Regions from separate parts of the Pseudomonas asiatica genome, predicted to be linked through region 3. Evidence: predicted binding sites of a transcription regulator. Region 3 holds the regulator's gene; each other region holds the start of a gene.

Region 1 (10,556 bases), 1.2 Mb from region 3:
TTCGTCGACCTGCCGCTGCCGGTGGACGAAGCCACCACCAGCGAACATTGCGGGCGCTGCCAGGCCTGCCTGGACATCTGCCCGACCCAGGCCTTCGTCGGGCCGTATGTGCTGGATGCTCGGCGCTGCATCTCCTACCTGACCATCGAACTACGGGGGCCGATCCCCGTCGAGTTGCGTTCAAAGATGGGCAACCGGGTGTTCGGTTGCGATGACTGCCAGATCGTCTGCCCATGGAACCGTTTTGCCAGGCACAGCCAGGAGCAGGACTTCCAGCCACGGCACGGGCTGGAGAATGCCGAGTTAGCGGAGATGTTCCTGTGGGATGAAAGGACCTTCCTGCGCAAGACCGAAGGCGGGCCATTGCGCCGGGCCGGGTATGAGCGCTGGTTGCGCAACCTGGCGGTGGGGCTTGGCAATGCGCCATCGACGATCCCGGTGATCGAAGCGCTGAAGGCGCGGCGCGAGGATGCCTCGGAGCTGGTGAGGGAGCATGTGGAGTGGGCGCTGGCGCAGCACGGCATTTCGTAGCCACACCCCCTGTGGGAGCGGGTTTACCCGCGAAGAAGCCACCGCGGTGGATGGCACGGGCTGCGCCCGTGTTCGCGGGTGAACCCGCTCCCACAGGGGTCGCATGTCAAGGCTACTGCTGGTCGTTGTAGTGGAACTTGGGCATTTCCCAATGGAACCGAATCGCCAGCAACCGCACCAGGAACCCGCCAAACAAGGTCAGCAGCATCGCCTGCTCCGCCGGCACCTTGAAATACACGCAGCCCAGGTAGAACCAAGCCGCGGCAAACGAGACACTGGCGTACAGCTCGCGGCGGAATACCAGGGGAATGTCGTTACAGAAGATATCTCGCAAGATCCCGCCAAATACCCCGGTGATGACCCCGCTGATCGACGCCACGAGCATGCCCTGCCCCATCTCCAGTGCGGTCATGCAACCGATCAGGGTAAAGGCCACCAGCCCCAGGGCATCGAGCACCAGGAACAGCGAGCGCAGGCGGCGCATCATTGGCGCGATGAAGATGGTCAGCAGCGCCGCACAACTGGTCAGCACCAGGTACTCCGGGTGCTTCACCCAGGTCAGCGGGTAATGCCCGAGCAGCACGTCACGCACCGAGCCGCCACCCAGGGCGGTGACGCAGGCAATCAGCACCACGCCGAACCAGTCCATGCCGCGGCGGCCAGCAGACAACGCGCCGGTCATGGCTTCGGCGGTGATGGCGATGAGGTAGAGCATCAACAACATGGTGCGGGGTCCGTGCGGGCGTGCGAGAAAGGCGCGCAGTCTAACCAGTTGCCCATGGCACCAAAAGAGGGCGCAGATACAATATCTGCGCCTTTTCGGCTCACACCTTGATGAAGTGCTCGCGATAGTGGCGCAGTTCGGCGATCGATTCGCGGATGTCGTCCAGCGCCAGGTGGGTGTTGCCCTTCTTGAAGCTGTCACGCACATCAGGTGCCCAGCGTGCAGCCAGCTCTTTCAGGGTCGAGACATCCAGGTTGCGGTAGTGGAAGTAGTTTTCCAGGTTGCGCATGTGCCGGTAGAGGAAGCGGCGGTCCTGGCAGATGCTGTTGCCGCAGATCGGCGACTTGCCTTTCGGTACCCACTGCTCGAGGAAGGCAATGGTCTGCGCCTCGGCTGCGGCCATGTCGACCTTGCTCTCGCGTACGCGCTGGGTCAGGCCCGAAGCGCCATGGGTGCGGGTGTTCCACTCGTCCATGCGCGCCAGCACTTCGTCACTGTGGTGGATGGCGATCACCGGCCCTTCGGCCAGGGTGTTCAGTTCGCTGTCGGTGACGATGGTGGCCATCTCGATGATGACGTCGCTGTCCGGATCCAGGCCGGTCATTTCCAGGTCGATCCAGATCAGGTTCTGTGGGTTTTGCATGCGGGGGCTCCTCGTATAGGCCGTCATAGTAGCGTAGTGGCCAAGGCACGCCCATTCACGGCGCGAAGGTAAGCCAAATGGTCCGGCGCCTGGCGTGCTAAACTGCCTGCCGTTTTCAACCTGCCCCCACGCACGGAATCTTCATGGCCAAACGCCAGCTCAATCGCCGCCAGAACTGGCGCATCGAAAAAATCCAGAACGAGCGCGCCGCGCGTGCGGCCAAACGCGAACAGCACGTGTTGCAGGAACTGGAGGGTGGCGACCTGGGACCGGAGCAACTGGGCCTGGTGATTGCGCACTTCGGTGTGCAGGTAGAAGTGGAAGCCCAGGACGGCGAAGCCGCGGGCCAGGTATTCCGCTGCCACTTGCGCGCCAACCTGCCGGCGCTGGTTACCGGCGACCGCGTGGTATGGCGCTCGGGCAACCAGGGCATTGGCGTGATCGTCGCGCAGATGCCGCGCAGTACCGAGCTGTGCCGGCCAAACAACCACGGCCAGCTGAAACCGGTGGCGGCCAACGTCGACCTGATCGTGATCGTCTTCGCCCCCGCGCCCGAGCCGCACCCCAACCTCATCGACCGTTATCTGGTGGCGGCGGAGCACGCCGGCATTCGCCCGCTGCTGCTGCTGAACAAGGCCGACCTGATCAACGACGAGAACGGCCCGGGCCTGCATGCGCTGCTGGAGGTTTACCGCGAGCTGGGCTACCCGCTGCTGGAGGTCTCGGCCCACCACGGTGACGGCATGCAACGCCTGCAACAGATGCTCGACGGCCACATCAGCGTGTTCGTCGGCCAGTCAGGGGTGGGCAAGTCGTCGCTGGTCAACAGCCTGCTGCCGGACGCTGGCACCCGTGTCGGTGACCTGTCGGAGTGGTCTGGCCAGGGCACCCACACCACCACCACCGCGCGGTTGTACCACTTCCCCAATGGTGGCGACCTGATCGACTCGCCGGGCATCCGCGAGTTCGGCCTGGGTCACGTCAGCCGCAGCGATGTGGAGGATGGTTTCATCGAGTTCCGCGACCTGTTCGGCACCTGCCGCTTCCGCGACTGCAAGCATGATCGCGAACCGGGCTGTGCGCTGCTCAAGGCGCTGGACGAGGGGCGTATCAAGCAGCAACGGATGAACAGCTACCGCTCGATCATTGCCAGTTTGCCGGAAGACGCTTACTGACCGCTTGCGCCACAGGTTCTGCGCCGGTTTCAGCTACGGCGCGATCCTGTGGGAGCGGCCTTGCGTCGCGAAAGGGGCGCGCAGCGGCCCCAGATATCAGCATTAAGCAAATATTGCCGGGGCCGCGTTGCGGCCCTTTCGCGACACAAGGCCGCTCCCACAAGGGACCGCGCAAGACGAAAAAGGGTTTACTGGTCCTTGGCCTCATCCATCTTCAGCGTCCCCTCTTCGAAGATGTTCAGCTTCTGGCGCAGTTCACGCGGCTGCATGGGGGCCTGCCCGGCCTCCCCTGGCGCCGCCGGTGCCGCCGCGGCCGGCGGTGCAGGCTCGGCAGCCGGTGCTTCCGGCGCGCCCTGCTCGCCTTCGATATTGCGCTGGGCCTTTTTGGTCAGCACGATGATGTCGATGCGGCGGTTGACCGGGTTGAACGGGTCCTTGCGATCGAACAGCGACGACGAGGCATAACCCACCACCCGCGCCACCTGGTCATCCGGGTAGCCGCCGGCCACGAGTGCACGGCGCGCGGCGTTGGCGCGGTTGGCCGACAGTTCCCAGTTGCCGAACTCGCCACTACCGGCATAAGGCTTGGCGTCGGTGTGGCCACTGATGCTGATCTTGTTCGGCACCGCCTTGATGGTGTCGGCCATGGCCAGCAGGATGTCCTCGAAGTAAGGCTGCAGGCGCGCGCTGCCAATGTCGAACATCGGCCGGTTCTCGGCGTCCATGATCTGGATGCGCAGGCCGTCCTGGGTGATCTCGAACAGGATCTGGTCCTTGAACTTCTGCAGCTGCGGGTTCTCTTCCACCTTGTTCTGCAGTTCCTGCAGCAGCAACTCCAGGCGCTCACGCTCGACCTGCTCGGCCATGGTCTCCACCTGGTCCTTGTCCAGCTGGATGCTGGTATCAGGCGTCGGCTCCGACTTGGCTTCGGGGTTGATGGTCTTTTCCGGCGCCAGCTGAGGCGAGCCGCCCAGGTCGATGACGTAGGGCGTTCCGCTTTCCGAGAAGCCGATCGGGTCCTTGAAGTAGCCGGCAATGGCGATCTTCTGTTCCGGTGTGGCCGTGGACAACAGCCACAGCACCAGGAAGAACGCCATCATCGCCGTGGCGAAGTCGGCGAAGGCGATTTTCCAGGCGCCGCCGTGATGGCCGCCGCCAAAGCGCTTGACGCGCTTGACGATGATGGGCTGATTGTTCTCCATGACTCAGCGACCGCGAACCGCTTGTTCCAGTTCGGCGAAGCTTGGGCGGTGCTTGGGGTACAGCACCTTGCGCCCGAACTCGACCGCCAGCGAAGGCGGCATGCCCGAGGCCGAGGCCACCAGCGAAGCCTTGATCGATTCGTAGAGGTTCAGCTCTTCCTTGGCATCGTGCTCCAGGCACTTGGCCAATGGGCCGAAGAAGCCGTAGGCCGCCAGAATACCGAAGAAGGTACCCACCAGTGCCGCACCCACATGGAGGCCGATGGAGGCCTGGTCACCGTCGCCGAGCGAGGCCATGGTCACCACGATACCCAGTACCGCCGCAACGATACCGAAGCCGGGCATGCCGTCGGCGATGCCGGTCACCGCATGGGACGGGTGCTCCAGTTCTTCCTTCATGCTCAGCAGCTCCATGTCGAACAGGCCCTCGAGTTCGTGCGGGGCCATGTTGCCGGTGGACATGATGCGCAGGTAATCGCAGACGAACGCGGTCATGCGTTCATCGGCCAGCACCGTCGGGTACTTGGCGAAGATCGGGCTGGCGGCGGCATCCTCGATGTCGGCCTCGATGGCCATCATGCCTTCGCGCCGGCTCTTGTTGAGGATCTCGTACACCAGGCCCAGCACTTCCAGGTAGAAGGCATGAGTGAAGCGCGAGCCGAACATCTTCATCGACTTCTTGATGACGTGCATGGTCATGTGGCCAGGGTTGGCCTGGAGGAATGCACCAAAGGCCGCACCGCCGATGATCAGTACTTCGAACGGCTGGATCAGCGCCGCGATCTTGCCGTGGGAAAGCACGTATCCGCCGAGCACGCTCGCGAATACGACGATGATGCCGATAATTTTAGCCATAGGTTCAAAGCACTTGCTGTCGTGGTCAGGGGAAGAGACGGGAGCTTTAAAACTCTTCTTCTACTTATCGGCAGAACTGCGCCAGACTATAGCCACTCAATGCGAAAAGCCAGTTCGGACTGATGTCAAAATGCCAATTGAAACCAAGGTGCCCGCTCAGGCTCCACGTACGCTAGAGGCCTGGGTAAAGCTGCTCGAGAGTGTTCGCATCCCCGTGCCGAAGCACAGCTACGACCGGGTCATGGCCGCCATCCACGATAGCCGCCGCTCGCTGCGCGATATCGCCGAACTGATGCAGGATAGCCCGGCACTGGTGCTGTCGGTGATGCGCGAAGCCAATCACCCCACCAATGCCAGCCTGGCAGAGCCCGCCGAAAGCCTGGAAGTCGCCCTCAACCGTCTGGGCCTGGAGCGCAGCGAACAGCTGCTCAAGCGCCTGCCAGCAGTGCCCGTCGAAGAGATCCCGCCGGTACTGTGCCAGTTCCAGCTGATCAGCCAGCACGCCTCGCAGCAGGCCAGCGGCCTGTTCGCCAGCCGCCTGGCACGGCTGTGGCAGGAAATCCACTGGGGCAGCCTGTTGTTCCTGTCGCCACTCTGGCCGCTGGCGCTGGCCTACCCCAAGCTGCTCGATACCTGGGAGCTGCGGGTTATCCACAAGGGCGAAGACGCCGCCCATGTCGAGGAAGAACTGTTTGGCGTGCGCATCATGGAGCTGTGCCAGACCATGGCGGAGTACTGGCGCCTGCCACAATGGGTGACCCAGGGTTACCGCCTGTTGCTGGAAGAACGCGAACAACTGGCCCAGGTGCTCAGTATCGCCCGCGACCCGGACCTGCTCAGCCAGCAACACCGCCTGGACGCCGAGCCTGGCCTGCGCCGCTGGTTCAACCAGCCGGCCAACACCGTGCTGCTGGCCAACAACCTGGCCCTGGCGGCACAGGTGGGCTGGGACAACCCACACCTGCTGCGCTGGCAGCTGTTGACCGCACTGTACCTGCAGACCTCGCTGGAAGACGTGCAGCAGCAGGTGCACCAGCAGGCTGCGGCCAGCGCCCGCCGCCATGCCCAGCATGCCCTGTTCCACCCGGCCGAAGCGCTGATCTGGCCCTGGCACCAGCGCCGCCCGCACCCAGACATGCTGGCTCCGCCACCGCCCACCAGCGACGAACTGGCGCGCTGGCGCAAGCTGTGCCAGGACCTTCTGGCCCAGCCCAGCCCGTTCACCAACAGCGTGCACCTGGCCACGCAGGTTATCGAGGCCCTTCTGGCCTCTGGCATGCAGCGGATCCTGCTGCTGAGCCTGGACAAGGCCAAAGACGAGCTGCGCGTGCAGCAGATGGCCGGCCTGCCCAAGGAAGCCGGGGCGCTGGTGCTGCCGGTGGCGCAGAACAAACTGCTGCAAAAGCTGCTGGCCAAGGCCGGGCAATTGCGTATTACCCCGGAAAACCACAGCCAGTTCTCGGCCCTGCTGCCGGCCCCGCTGCGTGCCTTGTTCCGCAGCGAACACGTGCTGCTGCGCTCGCTGGCGGTGGCGGACCAGGTGCTGATGCTGATGGTGGCTGACCAGGGCTGCCGGCCGCTGGCCGACATCAGCGTGCAAGCCTTCGGCAAGACCGCACAGTGCACCGAACGGGCGCTGTCGGTGTTTGCCAACCGCAAGGCCTGAGCCTTGCGCTACAATCGCCCCTCTTTCCACACTGGAGACCGTGGATGACTGACTTTTCCGGCCTGCCCCTGGTGATCGAAGCCGCGGACCTGCTGCCGCGCCTGGATTCGCCACAGCTGATCCTGGTCGACCTGAGCAGCGCCAACCGCTATGTCAGCGGGCATATCCCCGGCGCACGCTTTGTCGAAGGCAAGCGTACCCAGCTCGGCCAGCCCCCCGCGCCCGGCCTGCTGCCGGCCCTGGGCGAGCTGGAAAAGCTGTTCAGCGAACTCGGCCACCGCGACGATGCCGTGTATGTGGTGTATGACGATGAGGGCGGCGGCTGGGCCGGGCGCTTCATCTGGCTGCTCGACGTGATCGGCCACAAGCGTTACCACTACCTCAATGGCGGCATCCAGGCCTGGCCCGCCGACAAGCTCTCCACAGAAGTGCCCGCCAGCGGCAACACGCCGGTGCGCCTGCGCATCGACAGTTCGCCCACCGCTACCCGCGAGTACCTGCAAAGCCGCCTGGGCGCCGACGACCTGGTCATCTGGGACGCCCGTGGCCCGCAGGAATTCAGCGGCGAGAAAGTGCTGGCAGCCAAGGGCGGCCACATCCCCGGCGCGATCAACTTCGAGTGGACCGCCGGCATGGACCTCAACGACCACCTGCGCATCCGCCAGGACATCGCCGAAGTCCTGCAGAAGCTGGGTATCACCCCCGACAAGGAAGTGATCACCCACTGCCAGACCCACCGCCGCTCCGGTTTCACCTACCTGGTGGCCAAGGCCCTCGGCTACCCGCGCGTCAAGGCCTACGCCGGCTCGTGGAGCGAATGGGGCAACCACCCGGACACGCCTGTAGAAGTCTAAGGAACCTGCATGAAATCCCGTTTGTTCATCATCAGCCAGTACCTGCTGCCGCACCACCTGCTGTCGCGGCTGGCCGGCTGCATCGCCGAGTGCCGCGTGCGCTGGTTCAAGAACGCCTTCACCGCCTGGTTCGCCAAGCGTTACCAGGTCAACATGAGCGAAGCGCTGGTCGAGGACCTGAGCGCCTACGAGCACTTCAATGCATTCTTCACCCGCGCCCTGAAGCCGGGTGCCCGCCCGCTGGACGAGACCCCGGGCGCCATCCTGTGCCCGGCCGACGGTGCCGTCAGCCAGCTTGGCCCGATCGAGCACGGCCGCATCTTCCAGGCCAAGGGCCACGGTTTCAGCGCGCAGGAGCTGCTGGGCGGTGACCCGGCCATGGCCGCGCCGTTCATGGGCGGCGAGTTTGCCACCATCTACCTGTCGCCCAAGGATTACCACCGCGTGCACATGCCGCTAGCCGGTACCCTGCGTGAAATGGTCTACGTGCCGGGCCGCCTGTTCTCGGTCAACCAGACCACCGCAGAGAACGTCCCCGAGCTGTTCGCCCGCAACGAGCGTGTGGTATGCCTGTTCGATACCGAGCGCGGGCCGATGGCCGTGGTGCTGGTTGGCGCGATGATCGTCGCTTCGATCGAAACCGTGTGGGCCGGGCTGGTGACGCCACCCAAGCGGGAACTGAAGACCTTCCGCTACGACGAAGCCAGCCGCGCGCCGATCCACCTGGAGAAAGGCGCCGAACTGGGCCGTTTCAAGCTTGGGTCGACTGCTATCGTGCTGTTCGGGCCGGAGCAGGTGAATTGGGCGGAGAACCTGGGTGCTGGTTCCGCAGTGCGCATGGGGCAGCAGTTGGCGGTGCCTGCGCAGGCTTGATTGCCTGATGGAACCTGGGGCCGCTTTGCGGCCCTTTCGCGACACAAGGCCGCTCCTACAGGAGATATGCGATTCCCTGTAGGAGCGGCCTTGTGTCGCGATGGGCTGCGAAGCAGCCCCGGATTCTCAGATCAGCCGCGCGCGTCGCGGTCCCGCAGGCCCAGCAGATACAACACCCCATCCAGCCCCAGGGTAGAAATCGCCTGCTTGGCCGACTGGCGCACCAGCGGCTTGGCGCGGAACGCCACGCCCAGGCCGGCCAGCGACAGCATCGGCAGGTCGTTGGCACCGTCACCCACGGCAATGGTCTGCTCCAGCTGCAAGCCTTCTTCGCTGGCCAGCTTCTGCAGCAGCTCGGCCTTGCGCTGGGCATCGACGATCGGCTCCACGGCCACGCCGGTAACCTTGCCATCGACCACTTCCAGCTCGTTGGCGAACACATAGTCGATGCCCAGGCGCGCCTGCACCTGGCGGGCAAAGTAAGTGAAGCCACCGGACAGGATCGCCGTCTTGTAACCCAGGCGCTTGAGCTCGGCAAACAGGTTCTCGGCACCCTCGGTCAGGCGCAGCGACGCACCGATCTCGTCCAGCACGCCCACATCCAGGCCCTTGAGCAGCGCCATGCGCTCCTTGAAGCTGGCACGGAAGTCCAGCTCGCCACGCATCGCGCGCTCGGTGATCGCGGCTACCTGCTCACCCACGCCAGCGGCCTTGGCCAGTTCGTCGATGACTTCGGCTTCGATCAGCGTCGAGTCCATGTCGAACACCGCCAGGCGGCGGTTGCGGCGGAACAGGTCGTCCTTCTGGAAGGCGATGTCGATGCTCAGCTCTTCAGCCAAGGCGAAGAAGTCGGCACGCAGCGCCTGGGCATCGCTCGGCACGCCGCGTACGGAAATCTCGATGGCCGCCTTGCCCTTGTCGGTCTCGGCATCCAGCGCCACACGGGCCGACAGGCGCTCGATGCGCTCGATGGTCAGGCCGTACTGGCTGATCACCGCACTCACCCGCTGCAGCTGCTCGGGGGTGATCTTGCGGCTGAGCAAGGTGACGATGTGGCGCGCCTCGCCGTGGCCATCGGCCCAGTGCTGGTAGTCCGCCTCGGAAATCGGCGTGTAGCGGGCCTGCAGGTTCAGTTCGTGGGCCTTGGCCTGCACGCTCTGCAGCAGGGAGGTAGCCACTTCGTTGTCCGGGATATCGACCAGGATGCCGAACGACAAGGTACCGTGCATGACTGCCAGGCCAATGTCGAGGATGCTCACACCGCCCTGCAGCAGGACGCCGGTGATAGCCGCAGTGAGACCGGGACGGTCCTCACCGGTGATGTTGATCAGGACGATTTCGCGCACAACCTGGCTCCGACTTCGATGAAAAATGCGCATTCTACCGATTTTCAGTGACCGTCGGGCGCCAACGATACTTTGCCGACAAAACCCGGCTCGCTATACTGCCCCACACTTTCATGCCATTAAGAGCCGAGCTCAGTGAACCGGCCCACGCCCGTCAAAGCAGACAACTTCTTCCTGATGATCTATCGCGCCCTGAGTCAACGTCGCGTGCCGCTGGCACTGCGCATCGCCTGCACCAACATTTTCCTGGTGGCGCTGGCGTTGGTGATCTACGCCTGCGTGATGGGCCTGCAGTTCAAGCAGGCCATGCACGAGCAGGCCGATGCCCTGGGTCAGAGCCTGACCACCCAGACCGCCACCTCGGCGACCGAGCTGCTGGTGGCCAACGACATCCTCAGCCTCAACGTGCTGCTCGGCAACCTGGTGAAAAACCCACTGGTGGCCCATGCAGCGATCTACAGCGTGGACAACCGCATCCTCGCCGAGGCCGGCCAGCGCCCGCGCAACAGCCTGCTGGGCGAGGCCGAAGGCCTGTACCAGACCAAGATCACCTTCCAGGACGTGACCGCCGGGCAACTGCGTATCAGCCTGGACATGAGCCAGTTCCAGCAGCCGATGCTGATCAGCCTGCAGAGCATGGGCATACTTGCCGCCATCCTGCTGGTACTGGCGCTGACCCTGAGCCTG
Region 2 (10,556 bases), 490 kb from region 3:
TATCTTCCGGGTCAGCAACCGCACGGGTATTGCACCAGGCAAGACGGTGCTGGAAGTGGAGAAAAAGCTGATCAAGTTCGTGCCAAAGGATTACCTGCTCGACGCCCACCACTGGCTGATCCTGCACGGGCGCTATGTGTGCCAGGCACGCAAGCCGCGCTGCGGCAGTTGCCGGATCGAAGACTTGTGCGAGTACAAGCACAAGACCTCCGACGATTGAGTCGATAGCTGGAAACCACCTGCAGCGATTGAAAAAATCTTTTTTACCAGCGTCTGCTTTCTGGTTATAAGGACGGCCAATGGCCCCTTGGCTTGGAGCGACTCATGAGTAGCGATAAAGACGACCTGTCGATCGAAGATGATTTTGTTGCCGCGGATGACGAAGCGGAACCCCAGGTAGAAACCGCAAAGACCAACCTGAGCAAGCGCCGCACCATCGACAACATGCTGGAAGAAAGGCGCCTGCAGAAGCAGCTGGCCGACTTCGACTACGATCTGTAACCCTGGCAAAGCCTCCTGGCTGGAGGCTTTACGGCCTTGGCGGTCAGTTCAACCCTTGCCGCTGCGCCAGCTCGATCAGGTCGACCAGCGAGCGCGCATTGAGCTTGAGCAACAGGCGCGACTTGTAGGTACTGACCGTCTTGTTGCTGAGGAACATGCTGTCGGCAATCTCCTTGTTGGAACGCCCTCGCGCCAGCTGTTGCAACACCGTCATCTCGCGCGCCGACAGGCGGTTGACCATATCCGTCTCGCTTCCGCCCCTGCCACGTGACACATGCAAGGCCTGGTTGGGGAAGTAGCTGTAGCCCGACAGTACGGCCTTGATGGCGCTCAGCAGCTCGGTGAGCTCCTGCTGCTTGCACACATACCCCGCCGCCCCCGCCTGCATGCAGCGCATCGAGAAGTTGCCGGGGGCCTGCGATGTGAGCACCAGCACCTTGCTGCCCGGGCTGAAAGTTGTCATGCGACCGATCACCTCCAGGCCATCCAGCTTGGGGATACCGATATCGAGCACCACGATATCCGGCAGGTGTTGCCGTGTGAGTTGCAGCGCAGCCACCCCGTTGTCGGTTTCCGCCACGACGTCATACCCATGCCGCTCCATCAGCATGCGTACGGCCAGGCGTATGACCGGATGATCATCCACGATAAGCACTTTATTCATGCGATATCCATTCATTGCTTTTGCTTTGGCCCGCCAAGATAACCTACAGAACGCTTACTGGCGCGGTGATTTACCGGCGAAATATATGAACAGATAGAACCTACAACACTTACAGAAATTTCCTACACTCAACTGATGCATTTGTAACAATCAAATTCCCTGTTACCGAATGAACGGTATCACCGGCCGGTAAAAGTGCACCAGTTGGAAACCGGCCGACACCTCAGGAAATATTCAGCTCAAATGCGCTGAACAAACACCGTCATCAGGATTTCAAGCGATTATTCTCACCCGGGAAACAATCCAGTCTTTAGTTGAGCATCGCCGTAAGGTAAAGATGTGCAAAATCGCTGGAGACGACCCATATGCACCAAGTACAGCCTGTCGCCCCGCTGACGATCATTGCCATCTTCGCAGGGATTATCGAAGCCTCCGCCCTTGCCACATTGCCGTTTCTCAGCGAGTCCAGTCAAAAGCTCTATACCTGGTTCCTGGTGGGCTTCCCATTCTTCCTGACGGCACTGTTCTTCCTCACGCTCAACTTCAATTACAAGTCGTTCTACGACCCTTCATCAAACAGGACGGCAAATGACAACACGTCGACACAGAGCGATGTGGCCAAACATGCAATGCCCGGTAATACCAGCGAAGCGCTGCAGGGTGAGCCTGTCACATTCATGTTTTCCGGCCCGGATGCCTATCGCATGATGGAGCAGCAATTGTTGTCCGCCCTTGCCCAACCGCCTCAGCAAGCGCGCACGTGGCGGTTTTGCAACCTGGATAGACGCCAGTGCGTACAACTATCGATCAACGCGCTTGATGGACAGCAGGCGAGCGACGACCATTGATATGACAGATAAAAAAAACCCCGGCCTGAGCCGGGGTTCTTGCTGCACATGCCAGCGATCAGAGCAGCGAGCGGCCCTTGTTGGCAGCAATGCGCATACGCAGGGCGTTGAGCTTGATGAAGCCCGCTGCGTCCGCCTGGTTGTAGGCGCCGCCATCTTCCTCGAAGGTAGCGATGTTGGCATCGAACAGCGAGTCGTCCGACTTGCGGCCGACAACGGTGACGTTGCCCTTGTACAGCTTCAGGCGTACCACGCCGTTCACGTTGACCTGCGAAGCGTCGATCATCTGCTGCAGCATCAGACGCTCCGGGCTCCACCAGTAGCCGGTGTAGATCAGGCTGGCGTACTTCGGCATCAGCTCATCCTTCAGGTGAGCGACTTCGCGGTCCAGGGTGATCGACTCGATGGCACGGTGGGCCTTGAGCATGATGGTGCCGCCTGGGGTCTCGTAGCAGCCACGCGACTTCATGCCGACGTAACGGTTCTCGACGATGTCCAGACGGCCGATGCCATTGGCACCACCGATACGGTTCAGGTCGGCCAGGACGGTGGCCGGGGTCTTCTCGACACCGTCAATGGCAACGATGTCACCGTTGCGGTAGGTCAGCTCGATGTAGGTAGCCTGGTCCGGGGCGTTCTCGGGCGAGACGCTCCAGCGCCACATGTCTTCTTCGTGCTCGGTCCAGGTATCTTCCAGGACACCGCCTTCGTAGGAGATGTGCAGCAGGTTGGCGTCCATCGAGTACGGCGACTTCTTCTTGCCGTGGCGCTCGATCGGGATGCCGTGCTTCTCGGCGTAGTCCATCAGCTTCTCGCGGGACAGCAGGTCCCACTCACGCCATGGGGCGATTACCTTGACGCCTGGCTTCAAGGCGTAGGCGCCCAGTTCGAAACGCACCTGGTCGTTGCCTTTGCCGGTGGCGCCGTGGGAAATGGCGTCGGCGCCGGTTTCGTTGGCGATTTCGATCAGGCGCTTGGCGATCAGCGGACGGGCGATGGAAGTACCCAGCAGGTACTCGCCCTCGTAGACGGTGTTGGCGCGGAACATCGGGAACACGAAATCACGCACGAATTCTTCGCGCAGGTCGTCGATGTAGATCTCTTTAACGCCCATTGCCTGGGCCTTGGCACGAGCCGGCTCGACCTCTTCGCCCTGACCCAGGTCAGCGGTGAAGGTCACCACTTCGCAGTTGTAGGTATCCTGCAGCCACTTGAGAATCACCGAAGTATCAAGGCCGCCGGAATACGCCAGTACGACCTTTTTTACGTCCGCCATGCCATCACTCCACGGGGTTGTACGGAAAGGGATCGATTCTAACGACGTTACGGATAAATTTACAGTGGGGCGACAGCTTCTGACGACAAAGCGACAGGAAGTTTCGGAAGGGCGACTTACCGTCGGAAAGTATGAAATGCCGTGTAGGAGCGGCCTTGTGTCGCGATGGGCTGTGCAGCAGCCCCTGGATCTCAGCTATGCAGCGAAAACTGCCGGGGCTGCTGCGCAGCCCATCGCGACACAAGGCCGCTCCTACAGAAAGCTCCGCAGCCTTCAGGACTTGGCAGGTGCTGGCTCAGGGGCCTTTTCGACAGGCTTCTCAACTGGCTTCTCGATTACCGCCACCCGATCCAGTTCAATATTCACCCGACGATTACGCGCCCGGTTGGCAGCATTGGTGTTCTTCGCCAATGGGTAACGCTCGCCGTGGAAACGCACGGTAATCTGCTCTTCCGGAACGCCATGGGCCTTGAGGTAGTCGGCCACCGCCAGTGCCCGGCGGCGCGACATGTCGCGATTGGTCAGGCGGTTGCCACTGTTGTCAGAGTGGCCGTTGAGCTCGACATGGTTCACCGTCGGGTCAGCCTTCATGTAGTCGAGGATCACGTCCAACCGCGCCTTGGCCGCCCCATCCAGCTCGAAGCCGCCCCCGGGGAAGCCCACCTGGGTCTGGCGCACCTGGTCGTAATTCATCGGCAGCAGCTTGCCGGCACAGGCCTGATAGTCGCTGTAGGCCTTGGCGAAGCTGACCGGTAGCACACGCACTTCCATCGGCCTGCCCGCCTCGCCGGCGTAATTGCGTACCACCGTGCTGCGCCCATCGAGCAGGCCGTTGATCAGGCGGCTCGCCTGGCCCTGGGACGAACTGAACAGCACCCCGGTGCGGGCCATGCGCACGCTGCCCAGGTTGATGTCGCTGCGCCCGGGTTGCCACGGCGCAGCGGCTGCCAGCAATGTTGCCGTGCCCGCACCCAGTACATTGCTGTCCGAACGCAGCTGGAACACCGGCTGCTCGCCCGCGCGGCGCACGAACTCGCCACTGCCGAAACCGTCGATCGGCTGGATCAGCCGGCATTCGAACTGGTCACCCTCGACCTTCCAGGCGATGTTCTCCATGCGCGTCTGGAAGGTCAGCGCGCCGGCCGGCAGGCTGGCGAACAGGGTCAACAGGGCTAGGTAACGCTGGCGCACGGGCGGCTCCACAAATTCTGACGGCTTACCTGCAGGCTATCGGACGCCTGCCGGAAAACTTGATAGCCGTGCTCCACCCAGGGTTTTCCGGTAGCATTGGGGCTTGAGTTCGACCCGCCTGGAATCCCCAATGTCCGATCGCCTGACCCTCCTGCGTCCCGACGACTGGCACATCCATCTGCGCGATGGTGCCGTCCTGCCCCACACCGTTGGCGACGTGGCGCGTACTTTCGCCCGTGCCATCATCATGCCCAACCTGGTTCCGCCGGTACGCAATGCCGTCGAGGCCGCCGCCTACCGTGAGCGCATCCTGGCCGCCCGCCCGGCTGGCAGCCGCTTCGAGCCGCTGATGGTGCTGTACCTCACCGACCGCACCAGCCCCGAGGACATCCGCGCGGCCAAGGCCAGCGGTTTCGTGTACGCCGCCAAGCTGTACCCTGCCGGCGCCACCACCAACTCCGACTCGGGCGTGACCAGCATCGACAACATCTTCCCGGCCATCGAGGCGCTGGCGGAAGTTGGCATGCCGCTACTGGTGCATGGCGAAGTGACCCGCAGCGAGATCGACGTGTTCGACCGCGAGAAGCGCTTCATCGACGAGCACATGCGCCGTGTGGTCGAGCGCTTCCCGACGCTGAAGGTGGTGTTCGAGCACATCACCACCAGCGATGCCGCGCAGTTCGTCACCGAGGCCCCGGCCAACGTCGGCGCGACCATCACCGCGCAGCACCTGCTGTACAACCGCAACCACATGCTGGTTGGCGGCATTCGCCCGCACTTCTACTGCCTGCCGATCCTCAAGCGCAACACCCACCAGGTGGCGCTGCTGGACGCGGCCACCAGCGGCAACCCGAAGTTCTTCCTGGGTACCGACTCGGCCCCGCACGCCCGTCATGCCAAGGAAGCCGCCTGCGGTTGTGCCGGTTGCTACACCGCCTACGCGGCAATCGAGATGTACGCCGAAGCATTCGAGCAGCGTAACGCGCTGGACAAGCTGGAAGGCTTCGCCAGCCTGCACGGCCCGGCGTTCTACGGCCTGCCGGCGAACACCGACACCATTACCCTGGTCCGCGAGGAGTGGACCGCCCCGGACAGCCTGCCGTTTGGCGAGCAGACCGTGGTCCCGCTGCGCGCCGGCGAAAAACTGCGCTGGCGCCTGCTGGAGGAAAACGCGTGAGCGAAGACCTCTACGAAGACGACCTGGACACCCAAGGCAGCAGCGGCTCGCGCCACCCGATGGCCGAGCGCTTTCGCGGCTATCTGCCGGTAGTGGTAGATGTTGAAACCGGCGGCTTCAACAGCGCTACCGATGCCCTGCTGGAAATTGCCGCTGTCACCATCGGCATGGACGAAAAGGGCTTCCTGTTCCCCGAGCACACCTACTTCCACCGGGTGGAGCCATTCGAGGGCGCCAACATCGAGGCGGCCGCGCTGGAGTTCACCGGGATCAAGCTGGACCACCCGCTGCGCATGGCGGTCAGCGAGGAAAGTGCGCTGACCGACATCTTCCGCGGCGTACGCAAGGCGCTCAAGGCCAATGGCTGCAAGCGGGCAATCCTGGTCGGCCACAACAGCAGCTTCGACCTGGGCTTCCTCAATGCGGCGGTAACGCGCAATGACCTGAAGCGCAACCCGTTCCACCCGTTCTCCAGCTTCGACACCGCTACCCTGGCGGGCCTGGCCTACGGCCAGACCGTACTGGCGCGGGCCTGCCAGAGCGCCGACATCGACTTCGACGGGCGTGAGGCGCATTCGGCGCGTTATGACACCGAGAAGACGGCCGAGCTGTTCTGCGGCATCGTCAACCGCTGGAAAGAGATGGGCGGCTGGCGCGATTTCAACGATTGAGTTGAAAAAGCATTCGCGGGCATGCCCGCTCCCACAGGGATCGCACAATGGCTGAGGCCCGTGGGGTACCTGTAGGAGCGGGTTTACCCGCGAAGAGGCCGGCACAGGACGGCACAAAAAAACCGGCCACAAGGGCCGGTTTTTTCATGCGCTTGGCAATTACAGCTTGCCAGCGTTCTCGCTCAGGTAGGCAGCAACGCCTTCCGGCGAAGCGTTCATGCCTTTGTCGCCTTTTTTCCAGTTGGCAGGGCAGACTTCGCCGTGCTCTTCGTGGAATTGCAGGGCATCGACCAGACGCAGCAGCTCGTCCATGTTGCGGCCCAGTGGCAGGTCGTTGACGATCTGCGAACGGACAACACCGTTGGTGTCGATCAGGAAGGCACCACGGAAGGCCACGCCGCCTTCGGACTCGACGTCGTAGGCCTTGCAGATTTCGTGGGTCATGTCGGCAGCCAGGGTGTATTTGACCTGGCCGATACCGCCGTTGTTGACCGGGGTGTTACGCCAGGCGTTGTGGGTGAAGTGCGAGTCGATCGACACGCCGATCACTTCCACGTTGCGCGCCTGGAAGTCAGGGATGCGGTTGTCCAGGGCGATCAGCTCGGACGGGCAGACGAAGGTGAAGTCCAGCGGGTAGAAGAACACCAGGCCGTACTTGCCCTTGATGGCCGAAGCCAGGTTGAAGCTGTCGACGATCTCGCCATTGCCCAGCACGGCCGGAACGGTGAAATCGGGGGCTTTCTTACCAACGAGTACGCTCATTGTAATCTCCTGATGAGGGTGAAAAACCGTTTGCCGGGCCAGACGGGCTTGCCCGACATCCAACAAAGGCCGACCATCATACACGGCTTCTGGTGACAGGCCGACTCCAACGACGAAGCAACCGCCGGTCGCTCAAGCACGGCCCTTTCAGAAACTCCTTTGACAAGCATTCTCATTAACATTAAGCTCCACCCCATCGAGCCCACCAACGATGGTCAGCCTTTATGTATGTGTGTCTTTGTGTCGGCGTTACCGACGGACAGATCCGCGATGCGATCTATGAAGGATGCTGCAGCTACAAGGAAGTGCGAGCCGCGACCAATGTCGCCAGCCAGTGTGGCAAATGTGCCTGCGTGGCCAAGCAGGTGGTCCGCGAGACCCTGACCGAACTCCAGGTCAGCCAGGCAGCCCTGCCCTACCCCGTGGAATTTACCGCGGCCTGAAATCCCAGAATTCGAAGAACCGGACCTTGCGTCCGGTTTTTTTATGCCCGCAATTCAATAAGTTAGCGCTCCAACGCGGTTCACAAACATTCTTATTTCCATTAATTTTCACTTATTATTCAAGAACTTAGGTTTGACACTCCTAAGTATCGGGCTCAAACTTCACTGTATTGGCACACTTCTACAGGGCAGGAACCCGACATGAAAGGCGACGTAAGCGTCATCCAGCATCTCAACAAGATCCTCGGAAACGAGCTGGTCGCGATCAACCAGTACTTCCTGCACGCACGCATGTACGAAGATTGGGGCCTGAACAAACTCGGCAAGCACGAGTACAAGGAATCCATCGACGAGATGAAGCACGCTGACAAACTGATCAAGCGTATTCTCTTCCTCGAAGGCATCCCTAACGTCCAGGACCTGGGCAAGCTGCTGATTGGCGAGCACACCAAGGAAATGCTCGAATGCGACCTGAAGATCGAACAGAAAGGCCTGGTCGACCTGAAAGCAGCCATCGCCCATTGCGAAACCGCTGGCGACTTCGGCTCGCGTGACATGCTCGAAGACATCCTCGAGTCCGAGGAAGAACACATCGACTGGCTGGAAACCCAACTGGGGCTGATCGACAAGATTGGTATCGAGAACTACCTGCAGTCGCAGATGGGCGAAGAATAAATATTCGCCCCATGAAAAAACCCGCGATCAGCGGGTTTTTTCATGCTTGCCGGAAATTCAGGCCTCGGAAGCCTTGGCCTTCGCAGCCGCTTCCTTGATCAGGGTCTGCAGCTCACCCTTCTCGAACATTTCCAGCATGATGTCGCTGCCGCCGACCAGCTCACCGGCTACCCACAGCTGCGGGAAGGTCGGCCAGTTGGCGTACTTTGGCAGGTTCGCACGGATTTCCGGGTTCTGCAGGATGTCGACGTAGGCGAACTTCTCGCCACAACCCATCACGGCCTGCGATGCACGCGCAGAGAAGCCACACTGCGGGGCATTCGGCGAGCCTTTCATGTAAAGCAGAATGGTGTTGTTGGCAATCTGCTCTTTGATCGTTTCGATGATATCCATGTAGCACCTCGGCTGAACTTTCCGACGCGGTCGTCGGCACGGTGACGCATTGTAACGGAAAGCCGAGCAGCATGCTCGGCCTTACCGTTCCTTACGCGGCCTCTACCTGCACGGGTACGCCATTGAGGGCGGCATTGCCGGAAACCTGATCACGCAAGCGCTCATCGGTGAGGTCGTTGGCGCTCACGCCAGGTTGCGCCTGGGCGGTCTGCATGTGCACGCCTCGACGAGAGTGACCGAAGCCATGAGGCAGGCTCACCACGCCCGGCATCATGTCCTCGCAGGCCTGCACCTCGACTTCAAGGTCCCCGGTACGCGAGCGGATACGAACCCGCTGGCCGTCCTGCAGCTGCCGCTGCTGCAGGTCCTGCGGGTGCATCAACAACTGATGTCGCGGTTTGCCTTTCACCAGCCGATGAAAATTGTGCATCCACGAATTGTTGCTGCGTACATGGCGACGGCCGATCAGCAGCAGTTCGCCCGGCGTCGGAGGGGTTTGTTGCGCCAACCGCCCCAGGTCGTCCAGCAGCACCTGGGGCGCCGCTTCGACAGCCTTGCTGGCAGTCGTCAGGCGCGCTGCGAGGTTGGCGCGCAATGGCCCCAGGTCGAGGCCATGCGGGTGCTCGTCCAGCGCTGCCAGCGACAACTGCCAGGGTGTCGATTCACCATAGCGCCCCTTGCGCAGGGCCCGGTCGATCATCTGCGCTGGCGCCCAGGTCGGCTTCAACTCCAGCTCGGCGCGTTTGGCGAACGCTTGTGCCAGCCCGACGAAAATCTCCCAGTCGTGCAATGCCCCTTCGGGCTTGGCCAGGATCGCCCGGTTGAAGCGGGTCACGTTGCGCACGGCCAGCAAGTTGAACGTGGAGTCGTAATGGTCGTTTTCCAGCGCCGAGGTGGAGGGCAGGATCAGGTCGGCATGGCGGGTGGTTTCGTTGATGTACAGGTCGATGCTGAGCATGAACTCCAGCCCCTCCAGCGCCACATCCAGCTGGCGGCCGTTGGGCGTGGACAGTACGGGGTTGCCAGCCACCGTCACCAGCGCGCGCACCTGCCCTTCGCCGGGTGTCAGCATTTCCTCGGCCAAGGCCGCCACGGGCAGTTCGCCGCCGTACTCGGGCAAGCCCGACACCCGGCTCTGCCAGGCGTTGAAATGGCCACCCGAGGTGGTCGCCACCAGGTCGACGGCAGGCTCGGTGCACAACGCGCCGCCTTCACGGTCAAGGTTGCCGGTCACCAGGTTGATCAGTTGCACCAGCCAGTGGCAAAGGGTGCCGTAGGCCTGGGTCGAAACCCCCATGCGGCCGTAGCACACCGCCTTGTCGGCCGCGGCGAAGTCCCGTGCCAGCTGGCGGATGTCTGTCGCGGCAATGCCACAGTGCGCACTCATGGCCTCCGCGCTGAACGGCGCGATCGCTTCGCGCACCTGCTGCAGACCCGCGACCGGCAAGTGCGAGCCGCGCGCCAGGCCTTCAGTGAACAGGGTGTTGAGCAAGCCACACAACAAGGCCGCATCCCCTCCAGGGCGAATGAACAGGTGACTGTCGGCCATCGCCGCTGTTTCGCTGCGTCGCGGGTCCACCACCACCAGGCGCCCACCCCGGGCCTGCAGCGCTTTCAAGCGCTTTTCCACGTCCGGCACGGTCATGATGCTGCCGTTGGATGCCAGCGGGTTGCCGCCGAGGATCAGCATGAAACCGGTCTGGTCGATGTCCGGGATCGGCAGCAGCAGGCCATGGCCGTACATCAGGTGGCTGACCAAGTGCTGCGGCAATTGGTCCACCGAGGTGGCAGAGAAGCGGTTGCGGGTTTTCAGCAGGCCCAGGAAGTAGTTGCTGTGGGTCATCAGGCCGTAGTTGTGCACGCTCGGGTTGCCTTGGTACACCGCCACGGCATTGCGCCCATGGGCCTGCTGGATCGCCCACAGCCTGTCGGCGGCCAGGGCAAAGGCCTCGTCC
Region 3 (10,556 bases):
CAATGACCGCCAGGCGCTGCTCGCCATCGCCAATGAGCCGTTGGAGCAGGCGATCATCCATAGCCTGCAGGTGGTGGGCTGGAGTGCGTTGTGGATGTCGGCCGGGCTGCTGTTGATTGCGGCGGCGGACGTGCCGTTCCAGCTGTGGCAGACGCACAACAAGCTGAAGATGACCAAGCAGGAAATCAAGGACGAGTACAAGGACAGCGAAGGCAAGCCCGAGGTCAAGCAGCGTATTCGCCAGCTGCAGCGTGAGGCCTCGCAGCGGCGCATGATGGCGGCTGTGCCCGAAGCCGACGTGATCATCACCAACCCGACGCATTATGCGGTGGCCTTGCAATACGACCCGGAGAAAGGCGGGGCGGCGCCGTTGCTGCTGGCCAAGGGGACGGATTTCATTGCCCTGAAGATTCGCGAGATCGGCGTGGAGCACAAGGTCCAGATCCTCGAGTCGCCGGCGTTGGCGCGGGCGATCTACTACTCCACCGAACTCGAGCAGGAAATCCCTGCCGGGCTTTACCTGGCGGTGGCGCAGGTGCTGGCCTATGTGTTCCAGATCCGCCAGTACCGGGCAGGCAAGGGCAAGCGGCCAGAGCCGCTGAAGGACGACCTGCCGATTCCGCCGGATCTGCGCCGCGACAGTTGACCTTGTGTCAGGGCGCCTGGCCCTTTCGCGGGTGAACCCGCTCCCACAGGTCCTCTGCGGGCCTTGAAGGCTGTGCGGTCCCTGTGGGAGCGGGCGTGCCCGCGAAGAGGCCGGAACAGGCAACATAAATCCCCCGTCGAGCAAAGTTGGAAGGCTTCTTGTCAAGCTGGCGCCAGGCGCCTGCGCCGCGACAGTTGACCTTGTGTCAGGGCGTCTGGCCCTTTCGCGGGCACGCCCGCTCCCACAGGGACCTTATGCTCCTCGAGGGCGACGCCGCACCTGTGGGAGCGGGTTCACCCGCGAAGAGGCCGGAACAGGCAACATAAATCCCCCGTCGAGCAAAGTTGGAAGGCTTCTTGCAAAGCCAGCGCCAGGCGCCTCCTGTGCGTCAAAGTTTTGCATCAAGAGGACTCGCGGTGGATCGCACTCAGTTAATCAGCAACGCCCGTAACAACCTGGCCGGGCTCGGCCGGGGCAACCTGGGTGTGCCGCTGTTGCTGCTGGTGATGTTGGCAATGATGATGTTGCCGATACCGCCGTTCCTGCTCGACGTGTTCTTCACTTTCAACATCGCCCTGTCGATCGTGGTCCTGCTGGTCTGCGTCTACGCCCTGCGCCCGCTCGACTTCGCCGCATTCCCCACCATCCTGCTGGTGGCCACGCTGTTGCGCCTGGCCCTGAACGTGGCATCCACCCGGGTGGTGATGCTGCATGGCCAGGAGGGCCACGGCGCCGCCGGCAAGGTTATCCAGGCCTTCGGCGAGGTGGTGATCGGCGGTAACTACGTGGTCGGTGCCGTGGTGTTCGCCATCCTCATGATCATCAACTTCGTGGTGGTGACCAAGGGCGCGGGGCGTATCTCGGAAGTGAGCGCGCGTTTCACCCTCGACGCCATGCCCGGCAAGCAGATGGCCATCGACGCCGACCTCAACGCCGGCCTGATCGACCAGGCCCAGGCCAAGCACCGTCGTGCCGAAGTAGCGCAGGAAGCCGAGTTCTACGGTTCGATGGACGGTGCCAGCAAGTTCGTCCGCGGTGACGCCATTGCCGGCCTGCTGATCCTGTTCATCAACCTGATCGGCGGCATGCTGATCGGCATGCTGCAGCACGGCATGAGCTTTGGCGATGCCGGCAAGGTGTACGCCTTGCTGACCATCGGTGACGGTTTGGTGGCGCAATTGCCATCACTGTTGCTGTCCACCGCTGCCGCGATCATGGTTACCCGTGCTTCGGGCTCCGAGGACATGGGCAAGCTGATCAACCGGCAGATGTTCGATTCGCCCAAGGCCCTGGCGGTGTCCGCCGCGCTGATGATCGTCATGGGCCTGGTGCCGGGCATGCCGCACGTGGCCTTCCTAAGCCTCGGCCTGCTGGCCGGTGGTGGCGCCTACCTGGTATGGAAGAAGCAACAGAAGGCCAAGGCGCAGGCGCTGCAGGAGGCGCAACGCCAGCAGGACCTGCTGCCCTCGCCACAGCGTGCGCTGGAAACCAAGGAGCTGGGCTGGGACGACGTCACGCCGATCGACATGATTGGCCTGGAGGTCGGCTACCGGTTGATCCCGCTGGTCGATCGTAACCAGGGTGGCCAATTGCTCGCGCGGATCAAGGGCGTGCGCAAGAAGCTGTCGCAAGACCTGGGCTTCCTCATGCCCACCGTGCACATCCGCGACAACCTCGACCTGCAGCCCAGCGCCTATCGCCTGACCCTGATGGGGGTGATCCTGGCCGAAGCCGAGATCTACCCGGACCGCGAACTGGCAATCAACCCGGGGCAGGTGTTCGGCACCCTCAACGGCATTGCCGCGCGCGACCCGGCGTTTGGCCTTGAAGCCGTGTGGATCGATGTCGGCCAGCGCTCCCAGGCGCAGTCGCTGGGCTACACCGTGGTCGACGCCAGTACCGTGGTTGCCACCCACCTGAACCAGATCCTGCAGAAGCACTGCCACGAGCTGATCGGCCATGAAGAGGTCCAGCAACTGCTGCAGGTGTTGGCCAAGGCATCGCCTAAACTTGCAGAAGAGCTGGTGCCGGGTGTCATTTCCTTGTCGGGCCTGCTCAAGGTGCTGCAAGCGCTGTTGTCGGAACAGGTGCCAGTGCGCGATATTCGCAGTATCGCCGAGGCGATCGCGAACAACGCCGGCAAGAGTCAAGATACCGCCGCGCTGGTGGCGGCAGTGCGCGTCGGATTGTGTCGCGCCATCGTGCAAAGCATTGTCGGCGTTGAGTCGGAGCTGCCAGTGATTACCCTGGAGCCAAGGTTGGAACAGATTTTGCTCAATAGTCTGCAAAGGGCCGGGCAAGGTCAGGAAGACGGTGTTCTTCTGGAGCCGAGCATGGCCGAGAAGCTGCAGCGTTCGCTGATCGAGGCGGCCCAGCGCCAGGAAATGCAGGGCCAGCCGGCCATCCTCCTGGTTGCCGGCCCGATCCGCGCCATGCTGTCGCGTTTCGGTCGCCTGGCTGTACCGAATTTGCATGTTCTGGCGTATCAGGAAATACCGGACAACAAGCAAGTCACCATCGTTGCCACCGTGGGCCCTAACGGCTGAGGTAGGGGATAATGCAAGTTAAGCGATTTTTCGCCGCCGATATGCGTCAGGCCATGAAGCTGGTCCGTGATGAGCTGGGCGCCGATGCCGCCATCATCGGCAACCGTCGCATCGCCGGCGGTGTCGAGCTGACGGCCGCGCTGGACTACAAGCTGTCCGCCCTGGCCCCGCGTGTGCCCAACGCCGAACTGGAAGAAGAGCTGCGCAAGACCCATACGCGCATCGCCACCGCCCAGGCCGAGCTGGGCCACCGCCAGGACAGCAGCGACAACAACCGCCAATTGTTCGCCGGGCAGTCGCTGACCGCCGCCGAGCCGTTGATCGAACCGCATGTCGATGTTCCCGAGGCTGCTGCAGCGCCTGCGTCGGCGCCGGTCGACCCGCGCCTGTTCGATGCCATGCGCTCCGAGCTGTCGGGCCTGCGCGAGCTGCTGGAAGTGCAGCTCGGCTCGCTGGCCTGGAACCAGCTGCAGGGCAGCAAGCCGCAGCAGGCCACCGTCTGGCGCCGGTTGCAGCGCATCGGCCTGTCCGGGCCGATCGCCCGTGAGCTGCTGGACCTGACTGCCGAGATCGACGAGCCACGCCAGGCCTGGCGCATGTTGCTGGCGCACCTGGCGCGGATGATCGAAATCCCCGAGGTCGAGCCGATCGAAGAGGGCGGGGTGATCGCGATGGTCGGCCCGGCCGGCATGGGCAAGACCACTACCCTGGCCAAGCTGGCCGCCCGCTACGTGCTCAAGTACGGCGCGCAGAACCTGGCGCTGGTGAGCATGGACAGCTTCCGCATCGGCGCCCAGGAGCAGCTCAAGACCCTGGGTCGCATCCTCAACGTGCCGGTTACCTACGTCGACCCGGGCCAGTCGCTGGCCGCGGCGCTGGAGCCGCTGTTGCGCAAGCGGGTGGTGCTGATCGATACCGCCGGCCTGCAGGCCAGCGACCCGGCCCTGCGCATGCAACTGGACACCCTGGCCGGGCGTGGCATTGCCGCGAAGAACTACCTGGTGCTGGCCACCACCAGCCAGAAGCAGGTGCTGACCGCCGCCTACCACAGCTACAAGCGCTGCGGCCTGGCCGGTTGCATCCTGACCAAACTCGATGAAACGGCGAGCCTTGGCGACGTGCTGAGCCTTGCCATCAGTCATGATTTGCCAGTGGCCTACCTGACCGACGGGCCGCGCATTCCTGACGACCTGCACCTGCCACGGGGGCACCAGTTGGTCTCCCGCGCGGTCAATGTGCAGCAGCAGGACGAGCCCAGCGAAGAGGCCATGGCCGACATGTTCGCTGATCTCTATCACAACCCACGGCGAGCGGGTTGATGATGAAATGTGTGCAAGGTAGCTATGCCAAGGGGTACGCAGAATTGCCCTACGTGTGGCCTGAGTCCCAGCGAGACAAGGTAAAGAACAGACATGGGTAGCATGCATCCCGTACAGGTGATCGCCGTGACCGGTGGCAAAGGTGGCGTCGGCAAGACTAACGTTTCAGTGAACCTGTCCCTGGCGCTGGCCGAGCTTGGCCGCAGGGTCATGCTGCTCGACGCCGATCTGGGCCTGGCCAATGTCGATGTGCTGCTGGGCCTTACCCCCAAGCGGACCCTGGCCGATGTCATCGAAGGGCGCTGCGAGCTGCGCGACGTGATGTTGCAGGGCCCCGGTGGTGTGCGCATCGTGCCGGCTGCCTCGGGCACGCAGAGCATGGTGCACCTGGCCCCGGCCCAGCATGCCGGGCTGATCCAGGCGTTCAGCGAAATCGGCGACAACCTCGACGTGTTGGTGATCGACACCGCGGCCGGTATCGGTGATTCGGTGGTCAGCTTCGTCCGTGCCGCCCAGGAAGTGCTGCTGGTGGTATGCGACGAACCCACCTCGATCACTGATGCCTACGCCCTGATCAAGCTGCTCAACCGCGACTACGGCATGAACCGTTTCCGGGTGCTGGCCAACATGGCGCAGAGCCCGCAGGAAGGCCGCAACCTGTTCGCCAAGCTGACCAAGGTCACCGACCGCTTCCTTGACGTTGCCCTGCAGTACGTGGGCGCCGTGCCGTATGACGAGTGCGTGCGCAAGGCGGTGCAGAAGCAGCGTGCCGTGTACGAAGCCTTCCCACGCTCCAAATGCGCGCTGGCCTTCAAGGCGATTGCCCAGAAGGTCGATAGCTGGCCGCTGCCGGCCAACCCGCGCGGCCATCTGGAGTTCTTTGTCGAGCGTCTGGTGCAGCCCACCAGCGCGGGACCTGTGCTATGAACGCCAGCGGCTTCAAGATGTACAGCCGGGCGTCGAAAGACGCGCAGTACGAGCTGATCGAGCGCTACGCCCCGCTGGTCAAGCGCATCGCCTACCACCTGCTGGCGCGGCTGCCGGCCAACGTGCAGGTCGAGGACCTGATCCAGGCCGGCATGATCGGCCTGCTGGAAGTGGCCAACAAGTACGACGCCAGCAAGGGCGCCAGCTTCGAAACCTACGCCGGCATCCGCATTCGCGGGGCCATGCTGGACGAAGTGCGCAAGGGCGACTGGGCACCGCGTTCGGTGCACCGCAACACCCGCATGGTAAGCGACGCGATGCGTGCGGTTGAAGCCAGAACCGGCCGTGACGCTAAAGATCATGAAGTTGCTGCCGAACTCCAATTGAGTCTCGATGATTACTACGGGATCTTGAACGATACCCTGGGCAGCCGCCTGTTCAGCTTCGACGACCTGTTGCAGGACGGCGAGCACGAAGGGCTGCATGAGGATGGCGCCAGTGGCCAGGTAGAACCTGCGCGTGGCCTGGAGGACGAGCGCTTCCAGGCCGCCCTGACCGAGGCCATCGCCAACCTGCCGGAGCGTGAGCGCCTGGTGCTGGCGCTGTACTACGACGAAGAGCTGAACCTCAAGGAAATCGGTGAGGTGCTGGGGGTCAGCGAGTCGCGGGTCAGCCAGTTGCACAGCCAGTGTGCCGCGCGCCTGCGCAGCCGCCTGGGGGAATGGCGGGCGCGTTGAGCCCGCTGTCGTTGCAGTCGTTTTCTACGTTGTACCGAATTGTGAATGCGCGCTCGGGGCCGAGCGCGTTTGAGACTGCTTGGAGGTCTACTTGAACAAAGACATGAAAATCCTCATCGTTGACGACTTTTCGACGATGCGGCGGATCATCAAGAACCTGTTGCGTGACCTGGGCTTCACCAACACCGAAGAAGCCGACGACGGCACCACGGCGCTGCCGATGCTGGAGAACGGCCACTACGACTTCCTGGTGACCGACTGGAACATGCCCGGCATGTCCGGCATCGACCTGCTGCGCAAGGTGCGTGCCCACGATCGCCTGAAATCCATGCCGGTGCTGATGGTGACCGCCGAAGCCAAGCGCGACCAGATCATCGAAGCGGCCCAGGCCGGCGTCAATGGCTACGTGGTCAAGCCGTTCACCGCCCAGGTGCTCAAAGAAAAGATCGAGAAGATCTTCGAACGCGTCAACGGCTGAGTCACGTCAGGGGGCGCGCCATGGATTCATCACAAACGTCTTTGGGCGAGTTCGAATCGACCCTGAAGAAGCATGCCCAGGAGCTGGTCGAAAGCCTGGAGCGGGGCCGTTTCGGCGAGGCGGTGCAGCTGATTCACGAGTTGAACCAGACCCGCGACCGCGGCCTGTACCAGGAAGTCGGCAAGCTGACCCGCGAGCTGCACAGTGCCATCGTCAGTTTCCAGATCGACCCGACCATGCCGCAGGCCGAGGAGGTGTCGCAGATAACCGACGCCACCGAGCGCCTGTCGTACGTGGTCAGGCTCACCGAGGGCGCGGCCAACCGCACCATGGACCTGGTCGAGGAAAGCACCCCGGTGCTCAACGACCTGGCCAGCGAGGCCCAGGCCCTGAGCACCGACTGGCAGCGTTTCATGCGCCGCGAAGTGGCTGCGCCGGAGTTCCGTGACCTGGTCAAGCGCGTCGACAGTTTCCTGACGCACAGCGCCGAAGGTAACCGCAAGGTCGCCGGCCACCTCAACGACATTCTGCTGGCCCAGGACTATCAGGACCTGACCGGCCAGGTGATCAAGCGCGTCACCACGTTGGTCACCGAGGTGGAAAGCAACCTGCTCAAACTGGTGTTGATGGCCAGCCAGGTCGACCGCTTTGCGGGCATCCAGCATGACCACGATCAACTGCGCGCAGAAAAAGATCGAGAAAAACATCCGACTCGGGGTGAAGGTCCGCAGATTCATGCCGATAAGCGTGAAGACGTCGTGTCCGGTCAGGACGATGTCGATGATTTGCTGTCCAGCCTGGGTTTTTAAGGAGCACGTTTGATGAGCTTCGGCGCCGATGAAGAAATCCTCCAGGATTTCCTGGTAGAAGCCGGCGAAATTCTTGAGCAACTGTCCGAGCAACTGGTCGAGCTGGAAAGCCGGCCCGACGATGCCGACCTGCTCAATGCGATCTTTCGCGGTTTCCACACTGTAAAAGGGGGCGCCGGCTTCCTTCAGCTGAACGAGCTGGTGGAGTGCTGCCATATCGCCGAGAACGTGTTCGACGTCCTGCGCAAAGGTGAGCGCCGGGTCGACGCGGAACTGATGGATGTGGTGCTCGAGGCACTGGACACGGTCAACAGCATGTTTGGCCAGGTGCGCGAGCGCACCGAAGTGACCGCGGCCACCCCCGAGCTGCTGGCGGCGCTGTCGCGCCTGGCCGAGCCGGGTGGCGCCGAAGCCGTTGAAGTGCCTGCCGCTGCGGCACCGGTTGCCGAAGCGCCTGCCGAGGAGCAGGACATCACCGACAGCGAGTTCGAGCAGCTGCTCGATTCGCTCGATGCGGTCAAGGCACAAGCTGCGGCCGACGAGCAGATGCAGGGCGAGACCGTCAGCGGTGAAGGTGACGAAATCAGCGACGCCGAGTTCGAGTCGCTGCTCGACCAGTTGCACGGCAAAGGCCAGTTCAGCGCCGAGGTTGCCGCGCAGCCGGTTGCCAGCGCGCCGGAAGCGGCCAGCGACGAAATTACCGACGCCGAGTTCGAATCGCTGCTGGACCAGTTGCATGGCAAGGGCACCTTCCAGGCCGATGCCTTGCCCGCTGCCAAGGCGCAGACGCCTGCCGCAACCGATACCAGCGCAGCCAGCGACGAAATCAGCGAGCACGAGTTCGAGGCGCTGCTGGACCAGTTGCACGGCAAGGGCAAGTTCGGTGGCGACGTTGCCGCCGTCGAAGCCCCGGCTGCGGCCAAGGTGCAAGCGCCGGTCGCGGCCAAGGCCGACAGCCAGCCCGTGGCCAAGCCAGCCGCAGTTGCTGCGCCGGCACCGGCACCTGCCAGCAAACCTGCCGCAGCACCCCGCGCCCCGGCGCCGGCTGCCGAGAAGCATGGCGCCAGCGAAGCGGAAACCACCGTGCGGGTCGATACCGCGCGCCTGGACGAGATCATGAACATGGTCGGCGAACTGGTGCTGGTGCGTAACCGCCTGGTGCGCCTGGGCCTGAACAGCGGCGACGAGGCCATGTCCAAGGCTGTGTCCAACCTCGACGTGGTCACCGCCGACCTGCAGACCGCGGTGATGAAAACCCGCATGCAGCCGATCAAGAAAGTCTTCGGCCGCTTCCCGCGCCTGGTGCGCGACCTGGCCCGCCAGCTCAAGAAAGAGATCAACCTGGAGCTGGTCGGCGAAGAGACCGACCTCGACAAGAACCTGGTCGAGGCCCTGGCCGACCCGTTGGTGCACCTGGTGCGCAACGCCGTCGACCATGGCGTGGAAATGCCCGAAGAGCGTGAAGCCTCCGGCAAGGCGCGCACCGGCCGCGTGGTGTTGTCGGCCGAGCAGGAAGGCGACCACATCCTGCTGTCGATCTCTGACGACGGCAAGGGCATGGACCCCAACATCCTGCGCGCCAAGGCCGTGGAAAAGGGCCTGATGGACAAGGATGCCGCCGATCGCCTGAGCGAGTCGGACTGCTACAACCTGATCTTCGCCCCGGGCTTCTCGACCAAGACCGAGATTTCCGACGTGTCCGGCCGCGGTGTGGGCATGGACGTGGTGAAGACCAAGATCTCCCAGCTCAACGGCTCGATCAACATCTTCTCGGCCAAGGGCCAGGGCTCGAAGATCGTCATCAAGGTGCCGCTGACCCTGGCGATCATGCCAACCCTGATGGTGATGCTGGGCAACCAGGCGTTCGCCTTCCCGCTGGTCAACGTCAACGAGATCTTCCACCTCGACCTGTCGCGCACCAATGTGGTCGACGGCCAGGAAGTGGTGATCGTGCGCGACAAGGCGCTGCCGCTGTTCTACCTCAAGCGCTGGCTGGTCCAGGGCCAGGTGCACGAAGAGCAGCACGAGGGCCACGTGGTGATCCTGTCGGTCGGCACCCAGCGCATCGGCTTTGTCGTCGATCAACTGGTTGGCCAGGAAGAAGTGGTAATCAAGCCGCTGGGCAAGATGCTGCAGGGCACCCCGGGCATGTCCGGGGCCACCATCACCGGCGACGGTCGCATCGCGTTGATTCTCGACGTCCCGAGCATGCTCAAGCGTTACGCCGCGCGGCGTATTTGATTTCGGTGGCGCACCCTGGCGGGTTGCGCCGCCTAATGGAGTGTTTATGGCAGTCAAGGTCCTGGTGGTGGATGATTCCGGTTTCTTCCGCCGCCGCGTCTCGGAAATCCTCTCGGCGGATCCGACGATCCAGGTAGTGGGTACCGCGACCAATGGCAAGGAAGCAATCGACCAGGCGCTGGCGCTGAAGCCCGATGTCATCACCATGGACTACGAAATGCCCATGATGGACGGCATCACCGCGGTGCGGCACATCATGCAGCGCTGCCCGACGCCGGTGTTGATGTTCTCGTCGCTTACCCATGAAGGCGCCCGTGTCACCCTCGATGCGCTGGATGCCGGTGCGGTGGATTACCTGCCGAAGAACTTCGAGGACATCTCGCGCAACCCAGACAAGGTCAAGCAACTGCTGTGCGAGAAGGTGCATACCATTTCCCGCAGCAACCGCCGTTTTGGCAGCTACGCCAGCCATGCGCCGGTTGCCGCACCTGCGCTGGCAGGCAGCAGCCACGCACCCACCAGCAGTTTCGCCAGCCCGGCAGCGGCGCGCACGCCTGCGCCTGCCCGTGCGGCGGCCCCGGCTGCGGCGCCAGCACACTCGCCGGCACCCAAGCGCAAGCCTTACAAGCTGGTGGCCATCGGCACCTCCACGGGCGGCCCGGTCGCCCTGCAGCGGGTGCTGACCCAGTTGCCAGCCAACTTCCCGGCGCCGATCGTGCTGATCCAGCACATGCCGGCGGCGTTCACCAAGGCCTTTGCCGAGCGCCTGGACAAGCTGTGCCGCATCAGCGTCAAGGAAGCCGAGGACGGCGACATGCTGCGCCCGGGCCTGGCCCTGCTGGCCCCGGGTGGC

Evidence for each region. The regulator FliA, encoded in region 3, starts transcription of late flagellar genes. The targets are predictions, from matches to a motif close to CTAAAGTTTNNNNNNNNNNNGCCGNTAA.
Region 1: the regulator FliA is predicted to act here: its motif matches at 5,195-5,222, upstream of motA (flagellar motor stator protein MotA).
Region 2: the regulator FliA is predicted to act here: its motif matches at 4,517-4,544, upstream of ABNP31_RS20620 (flagellar protein MotY).

Annotation. Positions count from the first base shown of each region.
Region 1 covers NZ_CP157874.1:5,281,526-5,292,081, forward strand. Annotated here, with positions in the region: gene queG (tRNA epoxyqueuosine(34) reductase QueG) at 1-531, shown strand, start outside; gene ABNP31_RS23625 (trimeric intracellular cation channel family protein) at 644-1,255, opposite strand; gene orn (oligoribonuclease) at 1,356-1,898, opposite strand; gene rsgA (small ribosomal subunit biogenesis GTPase RsgA) at 2,042-3,073, shown strand; gene motB (flagellar motor protein MotB) at 3,262-4,275, opposite strand; gene motA (flagellar motor stator protein MotA) at 4,279-5,130, opposite strand; gene ABNP31_RS23650 (HDOD domain-containing protein) at 5,261-6,796, shown strand; gene ABNP31_RS23655 (rhodanese-like domain-containing protein) at 6,841-7,650, shown strand; gene asd (archaetidylserine decarboxylase) at 7,660-8,523, shown strand; gene serB (phosphoserine phosphatase SerB) at 8,655-9,869, opposite strand; gene ABNP31_RS23670 (AhpA/YtjB family protein) at 10,005-10,556, shown strand, end outside.
Region 2 covers NZ_CP157874.1:4,616,625-4,627,180, forward strand. Annotated here, with positions in the region: gene nth (endonuclease III) at 1-220, shown strand, start outside; gene ABNP31_RS20600 (PA3496 family putative envelope integrity protein) at 325-501, shown strand; gene ABNP31_RS20605 (response regulator transcription factor) at 545-1,165, opposite strand; gene ABNP31_RS20610 (hypothetical protein) at 1,531-2,013, shown strand; gene ABNP31_RS20615 (argininosuccinate synthase) at 2,072-3,289, opposite strand; gene ABNP31_RS20620 (flagellar protein MotY) at 3,563-4,480, opposite strand; gene pyrC (dihydroorotase) at 4,611-5,657, shown strand; gene rnt (ribonuclease T) at 5,717-6,328, shown strand; gene ABNP31_RS20635 (peroxiredoxin) at 6,488-7,090, opposite strand; gene ABNP31_RS20640 (bacterioferritin-associated ferredoxin) at 7,315-7,533, shown strand; gene bfr (bacterioferritin) at 7,735-8,208, shown strand; gene grxD (Grx4 family monothiol glutaredoxin) at 8,266-8,601, opposite strand; gene ABNP31_RS20655 (molybdopterin-dependent oxidoreductase) at 8,693-10,556, opposite strand, start outside.
Region 3 covers NZ_CP157874.1:4,129,525-4,140,080, reverse strand. Annotated here, with positions in the region: gene flhB (flagellar biosynthesis protein FlhB) at 1-646, shown strand, start outside; gene flhA (flagellar biosynthesis protein FlhA) at 1,063-3,192, shown strand; gene flhF (flagellar biosynthesis protein FlhF) at 3,204-4,511, shown strand; gene fleN (flagellar synthesis regulator FleN) at 4,605-5,438, shown strand; gene fliA (RNA polymerase sigma factor FliA) at 5,435-6,175, shown strand; gene ABNP31_RS18490 (chemotaxis response regulator CheY) at 6,279-6,653, shown strand; gene ABNP31_RS18485 (protein phosphatase CheZ) at 6,674-7,462, shown strand; gene ABNP31_RS18480 (chemotaxis protein CheA) at 7,475-9,703, shown strand; gene ABNP31_RS18475 (protein-glutamate methylesterase/protein-glutamine glutaminase) at 9,750-10,556, shown strand, end outside.